2 regions of the Photobacterium sagamiensis genome follow, and region 1 is predicted to be linked to the other one. Evidence: riboswitches for the same ligand, from Rfam matches in the RefSeq annotation. Region 1 holds a riboswitch; the other holds the start of a gene.
The links. A riboswitch is a leader RNA that binds a small molecule or an ion and turns the genes downstream of it on or off. The one in region 1 is predicted to bind lysine.

Region 1 (4,220 bases):
AAGCTTGCTCTGTAAGCGCCGGACGTAGCAGGTGCTGGCTTCCGCCTTCAATCACGGCAAAATGGACACCCTGATTATCTTTGATATCGGCAACCTTACTTGCGTAATAACCATAGGGGCCAACCGCATAACGGCCTAATTCCATCCAGCATTCGCCAAGCTGGAATTTGCATTTTAACTGTTCCAGCCCCTGGCAAACCCGCTGCCAGTCTAGCTCTTGCTGTTGTCCGGCATAAGGGATACCAAGCCCGCCGCCTAAGTCGACGACAGGTTCTTGTATTTGCCAGGCATCAAGCAGGGCGTTAAGTTTAGGCATAGCTGCCTGCCAGGTTTGCACCAGAGTATCGGCACAAAGGATATTGCCCCATTGGAAGCAATGCACACCCAACAGCTCAAATTCATCAGGCAAAGTGAAAGTATCAGGCATCCACTGTTCAGGCGTCAGCCCGAACGGGGTAGGGTTACTTCCCCCTAATACATTCATCTTTTCTTCCGGATCTTTCGCCCACGGAAGCTGTACCCGTAGCAGCACCTGAATACGGATTTGTTTTTCGCGGGCGATCTTGGCCAGATCATCTGCCTGCTGGTGGCTTTCAAGTACAAATATACGCACGCCGCGCTCAACAAACTCGGCAAGGTGCTCCGGTGTTTTTACCGGGCCGGTATTTAAAATACGTGATGGATCGACGCCTTGTGCCAATACCTGTTTTAACTCGCCTAGGCTTGCGACATCAAAGCCAAAGCCTCTGGCATCAAGAGCCTGGATGATGGCCGATAACGGATTAGCTTTAACGGCATACCATAACTTGGCCGGCGCACTTTCAAGGCCTGCCAAGTGCTGATCCAGACCGTCAAGATCATAGGCATAAAATGAATGAGGTTGTTGCTTGCTGGCGAGTTGTAGTACCTTGCGAACTTGCTCAGTCAGTGCCATTAACGAAGCGCCTCTTCCAGAACCAGTGAAGCATCGCTACTGTCATCGCGGTATTTGATGATCACCGGACACTGTACGCTCAGGCCCATCTTTTTGCCCCACTCACTGCTGGCCGGGCGGCTGCCTGGAACAACAACCGCGCCTTCAGGGATCGGTGCGCCTTTTGGCAACTGGCATTCATTAATCAGATCATAAACAGCTACTGCAGCTGACAGCGTTACACCCGGTGCCAGTACCGCCCCTTTTTTTACAACAATCCCTTCAACGATCACACAACCGGCACCGATAAAGGCGTCATCTTCGATGATCACGGGTGTTTGACCTACAGGCTCAAGCACACCGCCAATCTGCACACCTGCAGAGAGGTGGACATTCTTGCCAATCTGGGCACAAGAGCCGACCAGAGCATGGCTGTCTACCATCGTACCGCTGTCGACATAAGCGCCGATATTAATGTAGGCCGGCGGCATGATCACAACACCCGGTGCGACATAAGCACCGCGACGAACTGCTGAGCCCCCCGGTACCAGACGAACCTGTTCTTCCGGCGTAAACTGACGTGGATACAGGTTATGTTTGTCAACTGCGCCAGGGTATTCAGGTCCGAAGCTGATCAGTTCTCCGGCTGGAAAAGCGGCTAAGATCCCCTGTTTCACAGCGGCATCGGCGTGCCAGTTACCTTTTGGGTCTTGGTTTGCAGTGCGTATTTCGCCGCGCTCAAGTTGATCAAGTAAAAGCTTCCAGCCCGGGGTTACTACTGATTCAGACATGTTTTCATCCATTGGTATATTGCCGCATCGGCATTTAAAACAGGGGTTAACTCTTGCATCTCTTCCATGTATAGGGGGGGACGCAGTCCAGCGTTATTGAGGCGACCTTGATGTTGCATCAGGGCTTTCACCGGGATCGGGCTGGCGGCACAGAATAAGCTGTTGCTGGCTTGTTGCCATAAGGTCTTGAAGCTTGGAACTGTTTGGCTAAGGCTCTGGCGAACATAGTGTGCAGTGGCTTCAGGCCAGGCGTTGGCGGCCACAGAGACCAGACCGCAGGCACCGGCAGCAACAAAATCGACCAGCAGGCCATCATCACCACAGTAAAACTGTAGCGATGGAGCCGCGTTGCGGTAACGGGTGAAAGCTTCGATGCTTCCGCTGGCTTCTTTCACTGCCCATGTATTGGGATGACTTTCGAGTGAACCCAAGGTTTGCTCATTAAGGGCGACACCGGTGCGTGAAGGTACGTTATAGATCATGCATGGCCAATTGCTGGCATCAAGCAGACTGTTAAACCACTTCAACTGGCTAGCGGCACCAGGCTTGGCGTAAAGCGGAACCGGTATCAGCAGGGCATCGACAGGAAAATCCTGTAAAAAATCCAGCCACTGCATTTGTTGCTGCAGCTGGAAGCCGCCGACACCCACCATGAGCGGTACAGAAAGATCCAGCGCACAGATATGGCGGATCACATCCTGTTGTTCCGTCGGTGTCATTGCTAATGCTTCGCCGGTACTGCCGAGGATCAGGATCCCATTCCCGGCCGCATCTTGCTCTTTGGCTAGTTGGATCAGGGTCGCAAAGTCAATAGACTCATCGGAGTGGAACGGGGTGATGAGCGCCGTCCATAATGTGGTTTGTTGTAAGCGTTCATTCCCGACAGCGGGAATAGAATTTTGATTAGGCATCTCTCATCCGAACTTTTTGATATCAGTTCAGAGAGCTTGGTTTTGCGAAGGCGCCAGTGACAATTAGCCACGTGGGGCGATAAAACACAAACACCAGAAGCTCTCCACCATAGGTGACAGTCCTGAGGATTCAGCCCCAGAAACCGATAAGCCTTGCTTCCAAACGCAAACTTACCTCGGCGTTAATCCCCCTTATCTGCCGTCGAGGGTATTTGGATACCTCGAACAGATCACCTGGTTAACGCACCTCTTCTGATCCCATAAAATATGGGATGGCTTGATTCAAACATCAAACGTGGATAAGTGTCAATAATATTGTGAATATTTATGCAAAGCAACTTTCATCGCCTGTCATGGATAATGAGGACCGTTCCCAATTATCAAATGGCTTTTGGCTCTTGGTGGTAATCAAAATACGCTATCAAGCTCTATATCAGAAGAAGAATGATAACGATAGAAAAGCTATCTGATGTAATTATTGATTGCATGAATCCTTAACCGCCATCAAATTATATACTTCGCTAGTATTTTTAATGTTAGCTTCACATTATTTGTGGCTAGTTAACGATATGCTTATAAATAATCTTATTAAAAATAAGAGTTAGACTATTTATGAAATATTACTCAAGAATAATTTTAGCTCAACAACGATTCGGGTTTGGTGCGGCCTTAGCTAATTCACTACAATCTTATACATTGTCTGCACAAGTTGAAACGGTTCCGTATAAACATGATGCTCTTGCAGGCTTGACTCCGACCAATGATATTATTATTGAAATGGGACATTTTCAGCAGAAAAGGCGAAAATCAAAAAAAAAGCAGGCTGAAAAACAAAAGATACAACAGCAGGAAAATACGTTTTCCAAGCAGCAATATAATGAACAAATCCATGCTCGTAATCTACAAACACTTCACTCACCATTAGACTTCCAAGAGCGTTTAATCCAATTTTGGAGTAATCACTTTGCGATCTCGGTAGATAAGCGAAAGATTAGACCGCTCGCGGCAACCATTGAAAATGATATTGTTCGGAAATATTGGAATGGGAACTTTAAAGATATGCTGATGGGGTCTATCAAGCATCCTGCGATGTTAATATTTCTCGACAATAACTTATCTATCGGCCCGCATTCTAAAGTCGGGAAAAAACGTAACAAAGGATTAAACGAAAATTTAGCCAGAGAGATAATGGAGTTACATACACTGGGTGTGAATGGTGGGTATTCGCAAACAGATGTCACGAGTTTAGCAAAAGCGATTACAGGCTGGACCGTCAGTTTCAATGAAAATCAACCAGGTTTTGCATTCAACTTTTCTATGCATGAGCCGGGAAGTATCTCGTTACTTAATAAGTCATATCCACAAGCTGGAATTAAACAAGGTGAAGCTTGCCTTAATGATTTGGCTTTGCATTTGAGTACAGCCAACTATATTGCGGCAAAATTAGCGCTACATTTTGCGGGGGATGGTCAACAAGATCTCGTTGAGAAACTATCTTCGGCTTTTCTAAAGCATAAAGGTGAGTTAAAGCCTCTTTATCACATTCTCATCAATCACCCTGCTTGTTTGGTTGAAACGCCAGTGCGCTTCAGAACGCCACAAGAG
Region 2 (4,220 bases), on a different contig from region 1:
GAAAAAACAATGCCGCTCACGTTAAGTGAACGGCATTAAGCTTACGCTTCCTTTTTTTATTCAAACCTGTTTCCTGAGCCGAAACCTGTTCTAACGACCCAATGCTTCTTTATAGTGTTTACGACAAACGGAAACATAACGGTCATTACCGCCAATTTCAACTTGATCACCATCAGCAATGGCCTGACCAGACTCGTCCTGACGGATCACCATATTTGCTTTACGGCCACAATGACAAATCGTCTTAAGCTCGACCAGCTTATCGGCCCATGAAAGCAAATATCGGCTACCTTCAAATAGCTCACCACGGAAATCACTACGAAGACCGTAACATAATACCGGCACATGCAGTTTATCGACGACTTCGGTTAACTGGTAAACCTGATCTTTTGTCAGGAACTGGCACTCATCAATCAATACGCAGTCAATTTTGGATTCACGGTGCAAGGCTTGCAGTTTTTCCCAGAGATCATCTTCGCGAGTATATAACTCCGCATCTTCTTGTAAACCGATCCGAGAGCTGACCTTGCCCTGACCAAATCGGTTATCAATCGCCGCGGTGAAGATCACCGGTAACATACCGCGTTCGCGATAATTAAAAGATGATTGTAATAATGTCGTCGATTTACCCGCATTCATTGCTGAGTAGTAGAAATACATCTGGGCCATGAGGCTCCCCAAAGACTGAAAAACTGCCGAAATGCTACAGAAATTAGCACGGAAATGAAAGGAGATCCCGCATAGAAAATAAGGAATGCAGATGCATCGCTTTTAACTCAAAATCACTTGGCAAGATAAAAAAAAGCCTGCGAAAACATCGCAGGCTTCATCGCAGATTATGGATCTGTTATACGTTTGCAGTAGCACCTATTGGGCGGCGAGAGAGCCACGATAGCATTACACAAACCACAATAAATGTGATGGTTGCGGCCATAAATGACACTGCCAGTGAACCCGTCATGCCCAGCACCAAGAAACCAATGGCCGACACCAAAGCGACCGAAAGCGCGTAAGGTAGCTGAGTCGATACATGATCAATATGGTGACAACGAGCACCGGTTGAAGACAGTATTGTGGTATCAGAAATCGGAGAACAATGGTCACCGAAAACCGAACCTGCCAGAACCGCACTTAACATCGGCAATAGCAAAGCAATCTCTGTCGCGGCAGATAAATCACCTGCAATCGGTAACATAATACCAAAAGTACCCCAAGAAGTTCCTGTTGAGAACGCCATAATACCTGATAGCAAGAACAGGATAACGGGTAGCATCGTTGGGTCAATATTGCCTTGTACCAGCGTAGACAAATACTTTCCGGTCGCCATATCGCCGATTACGCTACCGATACTCCAGGCGAACAACAGGATCAGAATGGCACCAAACATCGATTTAGCACCGATCCACAATGTTTTCACGACCTCAGCCATCGGGATTTTCTGACGCAAGACAGGAATAAGCGCCGACACCAAACCAAAGAAACCACCGTAACATAGCGATTTACCCACATCGGTATTTTCAAAAGCACCCAGAATATTGAACGCAATACCATCCGCTTCCAGAGCCTGATAACCCGTATAAATCATAAAGAAGAAAGTGGAGAGGATCAGAATCACAATCGGCATAACCAGATCAGCAACACGGCCATGCTCACTTTCTTCGATTTCCAGCTCATCATTCAGATCTTTAGCCTGACTGTTATCATCACCTTCATCGAACCCATAACCATGACTTGCCTCTACTTCATGCTTTTTCATGGCGCCAACATCGATTTGGAACCAAGCAACAGCAAAAACCATCAGCAGAGCAAATACGGCATAGAAATTCATTGGTGCCAGCTGCAAGAATGCACTTAATGCTGAATATTCAGTCACACCATGTGACACCAGAATGCCACCAATAACGGTAATGATATAAGCGCCCCAGCTGGATGCCGGCATTAATACACACATAGGTGCAGCCGTTGAATCCAGAATATAAGCCAGTTTAGCGCGTGAAACATAGAAGCGGTCAGTGACCGGGCGAGAAATCGAACCTACCGCCAGGCTATTAAAATAGTCATCAACGAAAATGAAAACACCTAAAAATGCAGCCAGGAGCTTCGCACCACGTTTAGTTTTAATCTTGGTTTGTGCCCATTCGGCAAATGCGCGTGTACCACCCGATAAGGTCAGTAATGCCGTCATCATTCCCAGTAAAACCAGGAATACCACGATACTCATGTTCCAGCTATTAATGGCACCATCTTCGATGAATACGCTTTTGACTGTTGTTAACAAGTAATCTGCGGTGGCCCCTGCAGAGAAATCGGTTAATAACAGTGCGCCTAATACGACACCAACACCTAAAGAAACCAATACTTTACGTGTAAGGACAGCCAATACTAATGCCACTAAAGGCGGTAAAAGCGAAATGGAAGAATGGGAAAAATCTACAATATTCATGATCTCTACTACAACCGATATTGGTCGGAGATCTACTGCTGAACACGGGAATAACCGTGATTAGATGAGTATAAGGAAAGAAGATAAACCTCTCCCGACCCCACAGTAGCGCTCCATAGTTAATGTAATTTATACTATGGCAGTGTTGCCCCTATTTGGTGACAACCCCAGCAAGAAGGCTTGATAAACCTTTCTAACTTCGGCATTGGCTCCTTTCGCAAACTATCATCGGAATCACCCTACAGCTTGCTACTTATAGACAATGCGCCTCTACCCTTAGTCAAGGAATGGTTCATTCTACGGAATGTCGACTCTTTTGCAACAACTTAAAGTGAAAGATTTCACACAAATAGTGAATAATATTGCCGAAGTGGTGAGTTTTTAACCACAAAATCCAAATTTGAATACGATTATTATGAAATGGCGGACATTTATATATAGCGATGAATCACATTTTGGTTGATATTTCCAAACCAAAATGTGATTACATTTTTTCATAATTGAGAATTCATTCGACAAACGAACATTATTTAATTATTAAACAAATAAATTGTTTGGCACTGACGCTATAAAAGTATTATTATTGATAAATATTGCTTTTTGACTGCTATTATTAATGTGGCAAGTTTGAAATTAACAGGAAATAAAAATGTCTGATGTAATGAAAGCGCTATTAAACCTTCGCAGCCTTCGCGCACTTTCTCGCGAATATACACTTGAGCAACTACAAGAAGCTCTGGAAAAACTACAAACAGTCGTTACTGAACGTGAAGAATCTGAAGCGGAAGATATCGCTAAAGAAAATGAGCGTAACGAAAAGCTGGATCATTACCGTGAAATGCTTCTGGCTGATGGTATCGACCCAGAAGAATTACTTTCTAGCCTAGCTAAAGCACCAAAAGCTAAGCGTGCTTCACGTCCAGCAAAATATAAATTCATCGACGAAAACGGTGAAGAAAAAACGTGGACAGGCCAAGGCCGTACACCAAGTTCATTGAAGAAAGCGTTAGATGCCGGTCAATCTATTGATGATTTCGAAATCTAATAGGCTGTATACCAGTTGAATAAAAGCCCGGCTATCACGCCGGGCTTTCTATATTCAGTAAAAGCATTTTCATTTAATAACTATCTACTACTACTTTAGGGTTAATCACCTGTCACTCAGACAATTCACGCAGCCACAAATAATCTCAATACTCATTGATGATGTTAATAATAGCCATTAAAAACCCCGCGAAATGAGCTGACAAGCTTTTAGCAAGATAAAAAACATTTTATCCGTACACGGCTACTCCTACTCATCAGCTCAACCGTATGATATTGAAATTAAAGAAAATTTTACATCAACAAATCTCATGAAGAAGAAACGGTAACATGCTGACAAACGATCAGACACAACGAAAAAGAGCCAGGTATTAATGCCTGGCTCTATCTCTTTTTAAAATCAAAAAATCAAAGGTTATCGAATTCGGTCTGCGAGATGACTCACCGCTAAAGCAAAATAATGCGAACGATTCCAGCTTAATAGGGTTTGATAATTACCATAAATCAGATATGCACGCCCTCGTTGATCATCAGGTTGAATAAGCCATGCGTCAATATTAACCTTTGGTAGGGCTTGTCCATTTATTTTCCTGACTCCTAGCTTCTGCCATTCATCTAAAGGTCTCGCTTTTTCCTTTTCGACACCTTTAAATGATGCGCTTATTCCTGCCGGGAATTTAACCTGTCTTCCCCAGGTATATTCATCATTCCAGCCCGACATCTTCAGATAATT

Region 2: another riboswitch for lysine. It lies ahead of L4D76_RS16370 (Na+/H+ antiporter NhaC family protein); the one in region 1 lies ahead of dapA (4-hydroxy-tetrahydrodipicolinate synthase).

Annotation. Positions count from the first base shown of each region.
Region 1 covers NZ_JAKJSP010000056.1:29,257-33,476, forward strand. Annotated here, with positions in the region: gene L4D76_RS23005 (PLP-dependent decarboxylase) at 1-934, opposite strand, end outside; gene L4D76_RS23010 (2,3,4,5-tetrahydropyridine-2,6-dicarboxylate N-succinyltransferase) at 934-1,704, opposite strand; gene dapA (4-hydroxy-tetrahydrodipicolinate synthase) at 1,689-2,615, opposite strand; lysine riboswitch at 2,705-2,875, opposite strand; gene L4D76_RS23020 (DUF1800 domain-containing protein) at 3,228-4,220, shown strand, end outside.
Region 2 covers NZ_JAKJSP010000032.1:79,783-84,002, reverse strand. Annotated here, with positions in the region: partial or broken gene L4D76_RS16380 (IS4 family transposase) at 1-29, shown strand, start outside; gene L4D76_RS16375 (thymidine kinase) at 91-669, opposite strand; gene L4D76_RS16370 (Na+/H+ antiporter NhaC family protein) at 848-2,443, opposite strand; lysine riboswitch at 2,542-2,724, opposite strand; gene L4D76_RS16365 (H-NS family histone-like protein) at 3,093-3,488, shown strand; gene L4D76_RS16360 (lytic murein transglycosylase) at 3,903-4,220, opposite strand, start outside.